Regions from separate parts of the Burkholderia mycopellens genome, predicted to be linked through region 1. Evidence: riboswitches for the same ligand, from Rfam matches in the RefSeq annotation. Region 1 holds a riboswitch; the other holds the start of a gene.
What was found. A riboswitch is a leader RNA that binds a small molecule or an ion and turns the genes downstream of it on or off. The one in region 1 is predicted to bind ZMP and ZTP.

Region 1 (7,493 bases):
GTTCACCGAAGCGCCGTCGCGACGCGACGCCAGTGCAACGCGACGATGTGTCCGTCGCGGATCGCGACCTGATGCTGCAGCCAGACGGCGCTCGATGCATGCGCACCCACGCCACGCGCGGTGACGACGTAAGCGCGGCCGCCGGCCGGCCCTGCTCCGCGCCACGCTTCGATCAGGCATCGAGGCGGTTGCGCAGCCATCGGCCATCCGGCGAACGGTGCGAACGCTTCGGCGGCCGCCAGCGCCGGCATACGCCGCCACGCGTCGGGCTCCGCGTGCGACGCGCCTTCGCTCACGTAGACCGCCGAGCCCCGGCGCAATCGCGCGGTACACGCAGCAAGCGCGGCATCGGCCGCGTGGAATGCGACCAGCCGGTCGGACAACGCGCGCGTGCGGCGCGATTCCGTCAGTGCGGCTTCGAACCACGTGCCTGTCAGTGCCGCTACCGCCGCGCCAACCGCGATCACCGCGGGCAATGCAAGGCCCGCTGCGCGACGCCGAGCGCGGACGGCTGACCGCGATCGTATGTGCGGCGCTTGCCGGCTCGCCATCAGGACTTTCGCACCTGCAGCCTGCCGAAGAACGTCACCGCTTGTTTCGCTTCGCTCATGCCTGTTGCGTGTCGCGGCGCATCGCGACCCCTCCCGCGCATACTGCCCCGCTCCGCTCATCGCAGCACCTCGCGTTCATCGATCGCATCGCGCGATGTACCGTCGAATGCGCGCACGGCATTCCTCAGCGCGACGATGCGATCGAGCGTCAGACGCGCACGGCCGTCTTGCGCAACGGCAGTGCGGCCGTCGCAATCGACATGCCGCACCGGCTCGCCCGCCAGTTCGCCGCGCGCCCGCACGCAGACATGCACGGCCACGACATCGCGCCAGTCGTCACCGCGCAGTGCATCGGCATCGACAAACTGCGTGCCGCCGTGGCGAAGATAGCGCAACCGCAACTGATCGATTCCCGACACGGCCGGCTGCGGCGTACCCGGACGGCCGTTTCCTTCGCAATACAGCTCAGGCTCGCCCGTCGACGGACTGGTGTGCACATCGAAGCGGTTCTCCACCGGCGCACGTTCGCCGGGCACGCCGACACCCTGCCCGAGGCAATCCGACACCTGGCCGCTGACGGTGGGCCACGTCGACACGGCATCGCCGACGTAGCGGATCAGCAGCGCGTCCGACGCAGCGCGCACGGGCTCGCACCGGACCTGTGCGCCATCGCCCCTCACGCGCGCCATCGAACAGCCGAACACCGGCGGCAACGACGACATCGCTTCCGCATCGAGCGGCCGGAATCCTGCCATCTGGATCTCCTGGCCAATCAGCAACAGTGCGGTGCCGGCCGCGTCGCGCATCCGGAACCCGTCGTCCGCGCGCCGCTGTGCGACGCGCTGCGCGTGGTACAGCGCACCGGCCGCCGCAAGCACGAGCAGACCGACGGTCATCGCAATCAGCACTTCAAGCAGCGTATGCGCACGCATGCGGCGATCAGCGTGCATCGGCATCAGCCTCCCGATACGGAATCCGGACGCACGATGGCGGTTGCACCGACCTGCCCGCCGCGTCGCATCGCGGCCCGGTAGCCGCATTGCCGCCGCGCCAGCCGACAACCGCGTAGCGGACGCCACCCGGCCCGTCACCGCGCAACATCGCGCCGCCGGGCAGCGTCGCCGCGGCCCGCGCCGCGAGGCCATCGTCGGCCTGCGCGGCCACGCGCAAGCGCTCGATACGCGCATCGGCCATCCACAGCGCGCGTTCGCGCCAGATCGTCGCGCGCTGCGCACGCGCCATCGCAAGCTGGCTGCCCGCCACGGCCAGCATCACGGTCGCGAGCAGCGCGATGGCCAGCATCGCTTCGATCAGCGACGTGCCGCGCATGGCGTTGCGCATGGCGCTCACGCCGCGTCGCAGCGGCCGGCGACAACCCGTGCCCGACCGCCGGCCGCAATCCGCACGCAACGCGATACATGCGCGTCGTCACCGCCCGGCAAGTCGCGTCGCGGACGCAATTCGAAGCGCCGGATACCACCGATTGCCTGACCGGCCGGCGGCGCGAACGCGAGATCGTGCGCGGCACCCGCGACGGCCACGTCGGCATCGCGCGGATAGCGCCTCAGCACGCGCGACCGCCCGTCGACCTGCCCGCTGACGATCCAGTCGCACGACCATTCGGCCGAACCGCACCGCTCGCCGGCGCGCAGACAGGTGCTGCCGCTCCCGGCCCGGCACAGCGTAACGCGCACGCCAAGACGCGCCGCCTCGGTACGTGCAAACGACAGCGCACCGAGCAACGCACGCGAGCGTGCGTCCACACGCTCACGCATGCGCCACTGGTCGAATGCGGGCGCCGCATGGAGCGCCAGCCCGGCCGCCAGCGAGATGGCGACCATCAGCTCGGCGAGCGTGAACCCGCTCGAGCGTCGCAACAGATTTTTCAGGGGGGGAGCGTGCAGTCCCATCGCAGTCGTCCTTCGCCAAGGTGATGCGACGACTGTAGCGACGCGTGCGGACGCGCACCATTTGCCGAATGGCCGACTGGCGGCATGCGATCGCGACCGACACAATCGGCGCGAACTGACCCAACGGAGAAGACGATGAACGGACGCAGCGCGTCAGCGCTTACGCGGAGTCTTGGCGGGAGAGGCGCGACGGAACTCTTCGATCACGTCGGCAAATTCGGAAACGTCCTCGAACCGGCGATACACCGATGCGAAACGGACATAAGCGATCGTATCGAGGCCGCGCAACTCGTTCATCACGAGTTCGCCGAGCTTCTCGCTACGCACTTCGCGCTCGCCTGTCGCGAGCAGTTGATATTCGATGCGGGCGACCGCCGCGTCGATCGCGTCGGCAGCAACGGGCCGCTTGCGCAGCGCGAGTTGCATGCTGGCGACGATCTTGCGGCGGTCGAATTCCGTGCGGCTGCCATCCTTCTTCACGACGAACGGCAGGGACAACTCGACCCGCTCGTACGTCGTGAAGCGCTTGTCGCAAGCCGAGCAGCGACGGCGCCGCCGGATCGCGGCGCCATCTTCGGACACGCGGGAATCCACGACCTGCGTGTCGTCATGCCGGCAGAACGGGCAGCGCATCGTCGATCAGCGATAGACCGGGAAACGCTTGGTCAGCTCGGCAACCTGCGCACGCACGCGCTCGATCGTCGCTGCATCTTCCGGGTTGTCCAGCACGTCCGCGATCAGGTTGCCCACCTGTTCCGCTTCCGCCGGACCGAAGCCGCGCGTCGTCATCGCGGGCGAGCCCAGACGAATACCGCTCGTCACGAACGGCTTTTCCGGATCGTTCGGGATCGCGTTCTTGTTCACCGTGATGTGCGCCGCGCCCAGTGCCGCTTCCGCTGCCTTGCCCGTGATGTGCTTCGCACGCAGGTCCACCAGCATCACGTGGCTTTCCGTACGGCCCGACACGATCCGCAGCCCCCGCTTCACCAGCGTTTCGGCCAGCACCCGTGCGTTCTCGACCACCTTCTCCTGGTACGCCTTGAACTCCGGCGACAGCGCTTCCTTGAACGCCACCGCCTTCCCCGCGATCACGTGCATCAGCGGGCCGCCCTGGATCCCCGGGAAGATCGCCGAATTGATCGGCTTCTCGTACTCCGCCTTCATCAGGATCACGCCGCCGCGCGGGCCACGCAGGCTCTTGTGCGTGGTCGTCGTCACGAAGTCGGCGTGCGGCACCGGGTTCGGATACACGCCTGCCGCGATCAGGCCGGCGTAGTGCGCCATGTCGACCATCAGGTATGCGCCGACCGACTTCGCGATCTTCGCCAGGCGTTCGAAATCGATCTTCAGCGAGAACGCCGACGCGCCCGCGACGATCAGCTTCGGCTTGTGTTCCTGCGCCAGCTTCTCGGCTGCTTCGTAGTCGATGTCTTCGTTTTCGTTCAGGCCGTAGCTCACCACGTTGAACCACTTGCCCGACATGTTCACCGGCGAGCCGTGCGTCAGGTGGCCGCCGTGCGCGAGGCTCATGCCCATGATCGTGTCGCCCGGCTTGAGCATCGCGAAGAACACGCCCTGGTTCGCCTGCGAACCCGAGTTCGGCTGCACGTTCGCGGCTTCCGCGCCGAACAGCTGCTTCACACGATCGATCGCCAGCTGCTCGACCACATCGACGTATTCGCAGCCGCCGTAGTAACGCTTGCCCGGATACCCTTCCGCGTACTTGTTCGTGAGTTGCGAACCCTGCGCGGCCATCACCGCCGGGCTCGTGTAGTTTTCCGACGCGATCAGCTCGATGTGATCTTCCTGGCGGCGGTTTTCCTGCTCGATCGCGGCAAAGATTTCGGGATCGACGTTCGCAATGGTGCTTTGGGCTCTGTCAAACATACGGTTTCCGTTAAGTGTGTACAGGTTGACCGGAGCGGCCGAGTACGGTGCGCTGCTGGCGGGACCAGCTCGACGTGGCGGAGGAATCCGTATGACGCGAGGCAGGACAGCCACCGGCAATGCACGCGACGGCGCACAACGGCTGCCCAGGCGAACGGCAAGAACGGCGCCCCGCGCTTCACGGTGGGATGCTCCACCTTGAACCCGAAGGGTTCTATCGCCAGTCACGCAGGGGTGATGAGCGCGTTAGTGTATTGGATGCGTCATGAATAGGCAACCGCCCGGCGGTGCGCCGGAAGCCATTGGGGCCAGACTCTGCGCGCCCGTGCGGGAACGCTTTGCCGCCTTGCCGCGGTGCGGCAATCTCAGTAGGCTTGCGGGATACTTACCCGCTATTTTGTCATCGACCAGGAGCAGCAATGATCGTGTTCGTCACAGGCGCGTCCGCCGGCTTCGGCGCCGCCATCGCCCGTGCCTTCGTCAACGGAGGCCACCGCGTCGTCGCGACCGCGCGCCGCAAGGATCGTCTCGATGCGCTCGCCGCCGAACTCGGCGATTCCCTTCTGCCGCTCGAGCTCGACGTCCGCGACCGCGCGGCCGTCGAGGCCGTGCCGGCCGCCCTTCCAGCCGAATTCGCAGCACTCGACGTGCTCGTCAACAACGCCGGCCTCGCGCTCGGTGTCGAGCCGGCCCAAAAGGCCAGCCTCGACGAATGGCACACGATGATCGACACGAACTGCACGGGCCTCGTCACGGTCACGCACGCGCTACTGCCCGGCATGATCGCGCGGGGCCGCGGCCATATCTTCAATCTCGGCTCGGTCGCCGGCACCTATCCGTATCCGGGCGGAAACGTATACGGCGCGACCAAGGCTTTTGTCCGACAATTCAGCCTGAACCTGCGCGCCGACCTGATCGGTACGCCGTTGCGCGTGACCGACATCGAGCCGGGCCTGTGCGGCGGCACAGAATTCTCGAACGTCCGCTTCCGCGGCGACGACGCGAAGGCGGCGAACGTCTACCAGAACGTCCAGCCGCTCACGGCCGAGGACATCGCCGACACGATCTACTGGATCGCGACGCGCCCGGCGCACGTGAATATCAACACGATCGAGATGATGCCGGTCGCCCAGGCACCGGCCGGCCTCGCGATTCATCGTGGCTGAGCCGTCGCATGCAGCCGCGGGCCCGCCTCCGGCCGGCCCGCGGCATGCTACGCCGTACTACATTCCGTTACGAAACCGTTACGAATCCGGCTTCCGCCTTCCGGTAGAATGCGCGCCATGACCCAGCCTACCCGCTCGCCGGAAGCGCCCTCCGGCTTCATCTGGCCGGTGCGCGTGTACTACGAGGATACCGACGCAGGCGGCATCGTCTTCTATGCCAACTACCTGAAGTTCTTCGAACGCGCCCGCACCGAGTGGCTGCGCGCATGCGGCATCGACCAGCGTCAGCTCGCCGACAATGCCGACGCGATCTTCGTCGTCCGCAGCACGTCGCTCGACTACCGCGCACCGGCGCGACTCGACGACACACTGGCGATCACGAGCCAGCCCGGACGCATCGGCCGCGCATCGGTGGAATTCACACAGGAAGCCTGGTGCGGGAACACGCTGCTCGTGGCCGGACACATCCGTCTCGGCTGCGTCGACCGTACCGGCATCCGGCCCGCGGCCATCCCGCCGGTCGTGCTCGACGCGCTGCAGCGCGGGCCCGTCATCGAAACCGGGCAGACTGTATTGTCAACGAAGCTCGCCTGAGCCCCGTTTAGACAAAGCCCATGAACTTGCCTTTCTGATTCGATACTAAGCAAGGTTCGGCGTCAGGCATGGCCGGCGCGCCGCGCCGCACGCATACCGGACGCCCCGAAGGGACGTTACTCAAACCTCTATGAACACTTCTCAAGACCTGTCGATCATTTCCCTCGTCCTCAACGCGAGCGTGCTGGCCCAGGCCGTGATGGGGCTGCTGCTGCTGCTGTCGCTGATGTCGTGGACCTTCATCTTCCGCAAGTGGTTTGCGATCCGCCGCGCACGCGCGCAGACCGAACGCTTCGAGAAGGATTTCTGGTCGGGCGGCGACCTGCAGGCGCTGTACCAGAGCGCCGCCAACAACCGCCACACGATCGGCGCGCTCGAGCGGATCTTCGAATCGGGCATGCGCGAGTTCCTGAAGGCGAAGGAAAAGCGCATCAGCGATCCGGGCCTCGTGCTCGACGGTGCACGCCGTGCGATGCGCGCGTCGTTCCAGCGTGAAATGGATGTACTTGAGGCGAACCTCGCGTTCCTCGCATCGGTCGGCTCGGTCAGCCCGTACATCGGTCTGTTCGGCACGGTCTGGGGGATCATGAACTCGTTCCGCGGCCTCGCGAACGTGCAGCAGGCCACGCTCGCGAACGTCGCCCCGGGCATCGCCGAGGCGCTCGTCGCCACCGCGATCGGCCTGTTCGCCGCGATTCCGGCGGTGGTCGCGTACAACCGCTACGCGCACGACATCGACCGCCTCGCGATCCGTTTCGAGACCTTCATCGAAGAGTTCTCGAACATCCTGCAGCGTCAGGCCCAGTAAGGAGCGCGCCATGGCAGGAAGTCCCATCCGATCCAGCATGCGCGGCGGCCGCTCGCGCCGCGCAATGGCCGACATCAACGTCGTGCCGTACATCGACGTGATGCTGGTGCTGCTCGTGATCTTCATGGTCACCGCACCGCTCGTCGCCCCGTCGATCATCAACCTGCCGACCGTCGGCAACGCCGCGCCGCAGGAGCAGACGCCGCCCGTCGTCGTCAACATCAAGGCCGATCGCACGATGAGCGTCAAGTACAAGGGCGACTCGGGCGCGACCCAGGAAGACACGATGACGAAGGCCGAGCTCGACAGCTTCATTTCGGCCCGGCAGGCCGACCATCCCGACCAGCCGGTCGTGATCGCGGCCGACAAGACCGTGCAGTACGATGCAGTCATGACCGTGATGTCCGATCTGAAGGCGCGCGGCGTCAAGCGCGTCGGCCTCCTCGTCAAATCGCAATGAACCGGCAGCAATCCACGCGCAGCTCCGCCTACCCGCCTCGACCTCCCCGCGAGCGGGGCACCTGGCGCGCATTCGCGCTCGCCGCGCTGATGCACGTGCTGCTCGCGCTGTTCCTCT
Region 2 (7,493 bases), 750 kb from region 1:
GCACGGCATGCGGGTGCCCCGCCACGCTCACGGCGATCTCAACGCCTGCAACCCCAGCGTGAGCGCGTTGAACGGCATCTCCGACGCCCCCATCGAAAAGCTCGTCGCCTTCGTGGGCACCCCCGGATTGCGCATCAGCGCATGCACGATCCTCTCGCTCGCGTGACCGTCTCCGTATGGATTGCTCGCGCGCGCCATTTCCCCGTACGCGCTCTCGCTGTCGAACAGCCGCGACGCCTCCCACACGATCCGCTCCTGATCGGTGCCGACGAGCCGTGCGGTACCGGCCTGGATCGCTTCCGGCCGCTCCGTCGTCTCGCGCGTCACCAGAACCGGCTTGCCCAGCGCCGGCCCTTCTTCCTGAATGCCGCCGGAATCGGTGATGATGAAATGCGCGCGCGACATCAGGAATACGAACGACAGGTATTCTTGCGGCTCGATCAGGTAGATGTTCGGTACGTGGCCGAGCCGTGCACGCGCCGGCTCCCGCACGTTCGGATTCATGTGCAGCGGATAGACGAACTGCGCATCGGGATAGCGGTTCGCGAGCGTGCAGAGCGCGTCGCAGAAATTCTGGAACGGCTCGCCGAAACTTTCGCGACGATGCCCGGTGATCAGCACCACGCGCCGCGACGGCTCGAGAAACGGAAACTGTCCTGCGACCTTCTCCGACAGCGCCGCAGTGGAGTCCAGCATGCGCTTGACCTCGTGCAGCGCATCGATCACGGTATTGCCGGTCAGCACGACCGCCCCGCCCGGTACGCCCTCGCTGAGCAGGTTGTCGCGTGCCTGCCCGGTCGGCGCGAAATGCCACGACGACACCGCGTCGGTCACGCGGCGGTTCAACTCCTCCGGCCAGGGCGACCAGATGTCACCGCTACGCAAGCCGGCCTCCACGTGCCCGACTGGCAAATAACGGTAGAACGCCGCGAGACTGACCGCGAGCGTGGTCGTCGTATCGCCGTGAACCAGCACGACGTCCGGACGCAATTCGTCGAAGACGATGCCGATTGCCTGAAGAATGCCGGTCGTCACGTCGGTCAGCGTCTGACTTTGGCGCATCACGTTGAGATCGTAATCGGGCTTGATGTCGAACAGCGTCAGCACCTGATCGAGCATTTCACGGTGCTGCGCGGTCACGCATACCCTGGCGTCGACATCCGCTTGTGCCTTCAATGCACGCACCAGCGGTGCCATCTTGATGGCCTCCGGCCGAGTCCCGAACACAAGCAATATCTTTTTCATCGTTATCCTCGTTGAGCCATTTCGCGCCGAATGACCCTCCTCGTTGCGCGAATCATGTATTCAGGCGGCGCCTCCCGTACTCGCACGCGATCGACACGTTGCGGTGTCGCGGAGCGAGCGCGCCGCCCGGTTCGCGCGGTCTGCGCCACGCGAATCGTCGTACTACCGGCGTCCTGTTACGCTTGGTCAATCACGTCATGAGTCGTTCCTCGCTTGGCCACGCGTCACGTCTTTTCGTCACGCTTCTTCCTCTACAGCAATATTCAAACCAGCCACCCCCGTGACCGTCTCCGGTTCGCATTGCATGCCCCGCACACACGCGGTGCGCGACGGAATGTTTCACAACTGCTACGCGTGTCGCAGCGCCGGTCAAGCGCGACACAGGCAAACACCGGGACAGTCGCACGATCGCTTCGACGACGTCGTCCGACGAATCCCGAACGCATGTCGAGCGTCCATCGCGCATCGGATCTCCCGCATCTGTCGACGCGCGTTGCGCGTCCTTGATCAGCCACTTTTGTCTGTGCAGCCGGCGGTGCGGTCGAGCGCGTGGCCACGGTCACGCACGAGGGCTTAACCCGCCATGCAACGTCATTCACGTCGCACGAATCAACGGGGCGGGAAATGTTGCGAATGTGTAACGCAGGTGCGGAACGGGGCTGTTGCATCGGAGTCCGGCCCATGCAACGCACACGCCCTCATGGAACGCATCGGCATTCCGGCCGATGCACTCGCAACGAACGACGCGGTGCACATCACCGCGCAGAGTCGTGCTGCCAAGGCGGCACCGGTTCGGCAGACAATTCGCTCGACGCACGACGCGTGCGGGCAGCGACGCCGATCGTGTACGGGCATTCGACCCGCGCGCACGCTGATTCTTCGATGAATCAAAATTCACCGCCTTCGTTCGCGCCACGCGCCCGCCCTCCCCCTCGTCCCTTGCTGCGCGCGGCATCGCGGCCGATGGCTCATGCCTTGCTTAATGACAGTCAAGGGTGCCCCGAAGCACTCGTCCGACAGCGGACGAACGGGGACGCCCGGGCAACGAAGCCGGAAGGAAACGCGACGCGTCCGCCTGGAGCGCAAGACAAGCGCTCCTGCGCGCCGACAGTGCCGATCGTGCCGACGTGCCCTGTTAAAGCACGCGCGATCCACGAGCCTGGTTCCGGCTTCGCAGTCAAGAACCGGCCCGTGAACGCCAATAGCGTTACCAGCCTCGGGTTCACCCGCGCCACGGTGAACCGAGCCGCAACGTCGACACGCTCGCCGGGTGCGACGCGGCCAACGCCGCGCCCGGCGACAATTGCACAGGACCGCCGCGCAGGAGCCCAAGACCATGAACCGGCCCGCGCTTTGCCCGACCGTACGCTCGCGCGTCGCGGCCACCGTCGCGCTGTGTCGCCGGTGGCACGTCGCCTGCTGCATCGCTGCGTGCGGTTTCGCGCTGCACGCGAGCGCCGCCGAACTCCGCCTCAACGGCCTGTATCAACGCGCCGACGGTGCGATCACCGTGCGCCTGAACGGCGTCGGCATCGACCCGTATTTCGCGGCGAAGGCACTGCTCGCCGCGTCCGACGCGCAACTCGACGCCCGTCAGGCTGCACTCGCGTGGATCGCTTGGTTGCTGCCGCGCCAGCGCCCGGATGGCAGCTTCGATCGCTACTGCGCGAAGAACGACCGCTACCGCGCATGTGCCAGCGCGGAAACCGACGACGCGATGACGGCGACCTGGATCGAACTGCTCGCCCGCTTCGCGCCGCCCGACGGCTTGCCAGCCGCGTGGGAACTCAGCCTGAACCGCGCCGGCGTGCACCTGGACACGCTGCTCGACAAGTCCTCCGGCGTCTACCAGGTCTCGTCGTCGCTGCACGTCGCATTGCTGATGGACAACGTCGAAGTACACAGCGCGTTCCAGGCCCTCGCGGCGTACTACGTCAGACGCGCCGACTACACGCATGCGGGACCGTGGAGCCAGCGCGCCGACCGGCTGGCATCCGCGATCCTGAAGGTCTTCTGGCGCGGCGCCGAATCCGGCTTTCGCGCCAGCACGCAGCAGGTCAGCGATACGAGTTTCTATCCGGCGAAGATCGCGCAGATCCTCCCGCTCCTGTCCGGTATTCAGGTACCCGAACAATCCAGCGAGACGATCTATGCGCAGTGGATGCGAAAGTACGGCAAGAGCTGGCCGCAACTCGCCGACACGGACTATCCGTGGAGCTTGATCGCACTGGTCGCGCTCAAGATGAACGATTGGGGCACGGTTGCCTGCTGGAAAGCACGGTCGGGCCCATATCGGCACGGCGCACACTGGAACGTACTGGAGGAGTCGCTTTATCTGGCATTCGAAAGCCGGATGACCGCCCCCGTCATACCCGCTCGATGCGGATTCACGACGGCGGCGGCAACGGCAACCGCATCGCGCTGACGCAACGGTGCGTGCGGCTCATGATGACTAACAGGGAGGTGACGTGTCATGTGTGGCATCGTCGGCGCGGTCGCGCAACGGGACATCGTCCCGATTCTGATTGAAGGTTTGCGTCGTCTCGAATACCGCGGCTACGACTCATGCGGCGTGGCGACGGTCGTGAACGGCCAGGCGCGTCGCGAACGCAGCGTGTCGCGCGTTGCCGATCTCGATGCGCATGTACGCACCGCCGGCCTGACCGGCAGCACCGGCATCGCGCACACGCGCTGGGCGACGCACGGCGCACCGGCAACCTGCAATGCCCATCCGATCTTCTCGCGCGATGAAATCGCGCTCGTGCACAACGGTATCATCGAAAACCACGAAACGCTGCGCAAGCAACTTTCCGACGCGCACTACGAATTCGATGGCCAGACCGACACCGAGGTCGTCGCGCACCTGATCCACAGCAAGTACCGCGGCGACCTGCTCGCCGCCGTACGCGCAGCGACTTCACAGCTTCACGGCGCCTACGCGATCGCCGTGTTCAGCAAGCACGAGCCACAACGGTTGATCGGCGCAAAGGCCGGCTCACCGCTCGTCGTCGGCGTGAAGGACGGCGAATGCTTTCTCGCCTCCGACGCGCTCGCGCTCGCCGGCATCACCGACCGCTTCATCTTTCTCGAGGAAGGCGACATCGTCGAGTTGACGCCGGGCGGCGTGCGCGTACTCGATCGTGGCGGCGCACCGGTCGAGCGCGCGGTACAAACCATTTCCTCCGCACAGGCCGCGGTCGAACTCGGGCCGTACCGGCATTTCATGCAGAAGGAGATTTTCGAGCAACCGCAGGCCGTGGCCGCGACCATCCCGGATGCGGGGCTGTTCGATCCGGCCGTATTCGGCCCGGACGCCGCGCGGGCGTTCGAGCAGATCGACAACGTGCTGATTCTCGCGTGCGGCACGAGTCACTATTCCGGCCTGACCGCGCGCCGCTGGCTCGAAACGATCGCGCGCGTGCCCGCGCAGGTCGAGATCGCGAGCGAATACCGTTACAGCGACGCGCTCGCGATGCCGAATACGCTGGTCGTGAGCGTGTCGCAATCCGGCGAGACCGCCGACACGCTCGCCGCGCTCAAGTACGCGCAGGCGCTCGGCCATATCGACACGCTGGCGATCTGCAACGTGCCGACCAGCGCGATGATGCGGCAGACCGGCCTGCGCTTCCTGACGCGGGCCGGCCCGGAAATCGGTGTCGCGTCGACCAAGGCGTTCACGACGCAGCTCGTCGCGCTGTTCATTCTCGCCGTCACGCTCGGCCGACTGCGCGGCTACGTCGACGATGCGCAGCTCGCGCGCTACACGATGCAGTTGCGGCGTCTGCCTGGCGCGCTCGAGGATGTGCTCGGGCTCGAACCGCAGATCGAACGCTGGGCGGCGGAATTCTCGCAGCACGAGAATGCGCTGTTTCTCGGGCGCGGGCTGCACTACCCGATCGCGCTTGAAGGTGCGCTGAAGTTGAAGGAGATTTCGTATATCCACGCGGAGGCGTATCCCGCGGGTGAGTTGAAGCACGGGCCGCTCGCGCTCGTGACTCACACGATGCCCGTCGCGACGATCGCGCCGAACGATGCGCTGCTCGAGAAGCTGAAGTCGAACATGCAGGAAGTGCGCGCGCGCGGCGGGCAGCTTTACGTGTTCGCCGATGCCGATACGCGGATCGACAACAGCGAAGGCGTGTCGGTGCTGCGGATGCCGGATTACTACGGGCTGTTGTCGCCGATCCTGCACGTCGTGCCGTTGCAGCTGCTCGCGTATCACGCGGCGTGCTTGCGCGGCGCGGATATCGACAAGCCGAGGAATCTGGCGAAATCGGTGACGGTGGAGTGAGGGGAGGGTCGGACGGCCGCATCCAGTCCGCGCTGATCGAGCGCTACAGCGCCCAGCGGCTCGGCGGCTTCGCGGCACACTGGAGCAGGCTGCGCGCACGAGCGGCAAGATCGGCGCGAACGCGTTCGGCATCGCGACGTTAAGCGCGGTCGTCGCGTCCGATTACGCGCACGCCACCCATCCCGATCTCGCGTTGCCGTCCCGCGCGCCGACGCCGGCAGCCGTGGTCGACGCGCTCGCGCGGCATCCCGCATTCGTCGACACCTGCCCCTGAACGTCCGCACGCCGCGCGCGGCCTGGCCGCGCATGCCAAAACGCGCTTCGGTTGTGAGAGAATCCGCGTGTCGCGTGACTGGCGCCAATAGATAGACCACTATCGGGAAGCGCGACCTTGACATCTTGCCGCGCGCCTGGGCCGACTTCTCCGACACAATTCACGCTCAGGAAACATGCGTCCCGGTTTCTTTCGCTCCTGCTGCCCCACCTATCGACAGCAGACGACACGCGCCTCCGTCTCCTCGCGCGCCGCGGCCTCGCGCAGCGTCGACCGCCGCCGTCGCGCGGACCTCGATCCGCGTCCCGTGCCCCTGCGACAGCCTGCCCGGATCTCCTCCTCTTCCTGTTTCCTGAAGCCCGTGACCCGGCAGCTCGGAGTATCGAATGCCCATTTGCCGCTTTGAAGATGCCGTCCAGGATCAGGCACTCGAGCTGCGCGGATTCGTCCGGAAGATCACGGTCAGCGCCTTCGACGATCTGCCCGCCGCGCTCGCCGACATCCAGCGCGCGCAGCGGGCAGGATACTGGATCGGCCTCAAGCTGTCCTATGCGCTCGGCGAATGGCTCGACCCCGCGTGGCTGAAAGACCGGCGCACCGCGGCCTCGGGCGGCGCGCCGCGCCTGATCGCGTTGGTCTTCGAGGACGCGGTTCGCGAGTCGACGTGGCAACCGCGCGCGGACGACGCGCCCGCCAGGATCGTCAGCGCCCGTCCGCGCATCCGCTTCCCGGAGTACGCGCGGCACATCCTCGCCATCAAGCAGCAGATCGAAAACGGCGACGTGTACCAGGTCAACTTTACACTGCCGGTCGACGTCGAGATGGAGGGCGACCCGGCGTCGCTGTACCGGCAATTGATCCACCACCATCCGGTGTCGCACGCGGCCTATATCGACGACGGCGACTCGTACACGTTGTCCATTTCGCCGGAGCTGTTCGTGGCGCACGCCGACGGCATGCTGACCAGCCGCCCGATGAAGGGCACGGCGCCCAGGCATGCGGACCCGGAGCAGGACAAGCGCGCCGCCGACGCGCTCCTCGCGAGCGACAAGGACCGGGCCGAGAACGCGATGATCGTCGACCTGCTGCGCAATGACCTGGGGAAGATCGCGCGGACCGGTTCGGTCAGCGTCCCTCGCCTGTTCGACCTCGAGCGCTATCCGTCAATCTGGACCCTGACCTCCACGATCCAGGCGGAAGTGGGCGACACCACGACCTTGCTCGAGATCCTGCGCGCGCTCTTTCCGTGCGGATCGGTGGTCGGCGCGCCCAAGCTCGCGGCGATGCGCTGCATCCGGGAACGCGAAGTGGACGACCGCGGCCTCTATTGCGGCAGCCTCGGCTGGCTCGCGCCCAACGGCGACTTCTCGTTGAACGTCGCGATCCGTACCCTCGTCCTAGGTCGCGACGGCTCGGGCGTCTACGGCGTCGGCGGCGGCATCGTGTTCGACTCCGAGCCCGATCTCGAATGGCGCGAATGCCAGTGGAAATCCCGCGTACTGGGCGAGATCCACGACGACGCGTAGACCTGACGGCCTGACGTCACGCCCCTGTCGCGGCGTCGGTCAGATGGACGCGTGCGCGCCCTCCACCTTGCCGCGACACATCCCGGCAGCTGCGCCCAACGCGCGCGCGACGCGCTCGTCGACGCAGCCCGGATACAACCTCACCTCCATCTCCGGC

Region 2: it holds a riboswitch for ZMP and ZTP, as region 1 does, so the genes downstream of both, ACPTTC_RS07685 (aminodeoxychorismate synthase component I) here and glyA (serine hydroxymethyltransferase) in region 1, are expected to answer to the same signal.

What each region holds. Positions count from the first base shown of each region.
Region 1 covers NZ_OZ183802.1:893,568-901,060, reverse strand. The annotation lists gene ACPTTC_RS04225 (type IV pilin protein) at 1-6, opposite strand, end outside; gene ACPTTC_RS04220 (hypothetical protein) at 3-464, opposite strand; gene ACPTTC_RS04215 (PilW family protein) at 668-1,507, opposite strand; gene ACPTTC_RS04210 (type IV pilus modification PilV family protein) at 1,491-1,901, opposite strand; gene ACPTTC_RS04205 (GspH/FimT family pseudopilin) at 1,898-2,461, opposite strand; gene nrdR (transcriptional regulator NrdR) at 2,615-3,094, opposite strand; gene glyA (serine hydroxymethyltransferase) at 3,101-4,348, opposite strand; ZMP/ZTP riboswitch at 4,486-4,586, opposite strand; gene ACPTTC_RS04190 (SDR family oxidoreductase) at 4,768-5,514, shown strand; gene ybgC (tol-pal system-associated acyl-CoA thioesterase) at 5,623-6,108, shown strand; gene tolQ (protein TolQ) at 6,239-6,916, shown strand; gene tolR (protein TolR) at 6,927-7,376, shown strand; gene tolA (cell envelope integrity protein TolA) at 7,373-7,493, shown strand, end outside.
Region 2 covers NZ_OZ183802.1:1,642,925-1,650,417, reverse strand. The annotation lists gene ACPTTC_RS07705 (hypothetical protein) at 1-31, opposite strand, end outside; gene wecB (non-hydrolyzing UDP-N-acetylglucosamine 2-epimerase) at 28-1,245, opposite strand; gene ACPTTC_RS07695 (hypothetical protein) at 2,582-3,670, shown strand; gene glmS (glutamine--fructose-6-phosphate transaminase (isomerizing)) at 3,719-5,536, shown strand; ZMP/ZTP riboswitch at 5,875-5,959, shown strand; gene ACPTTC_RS07685 (aminodeoxychorismate synthase component I) at 6,197-7,336, shown strand; gene ACPTTC_RS07680 (LysR substrate-binding domain-containing protein) at 7,376-7,493, opposite strand, start outside.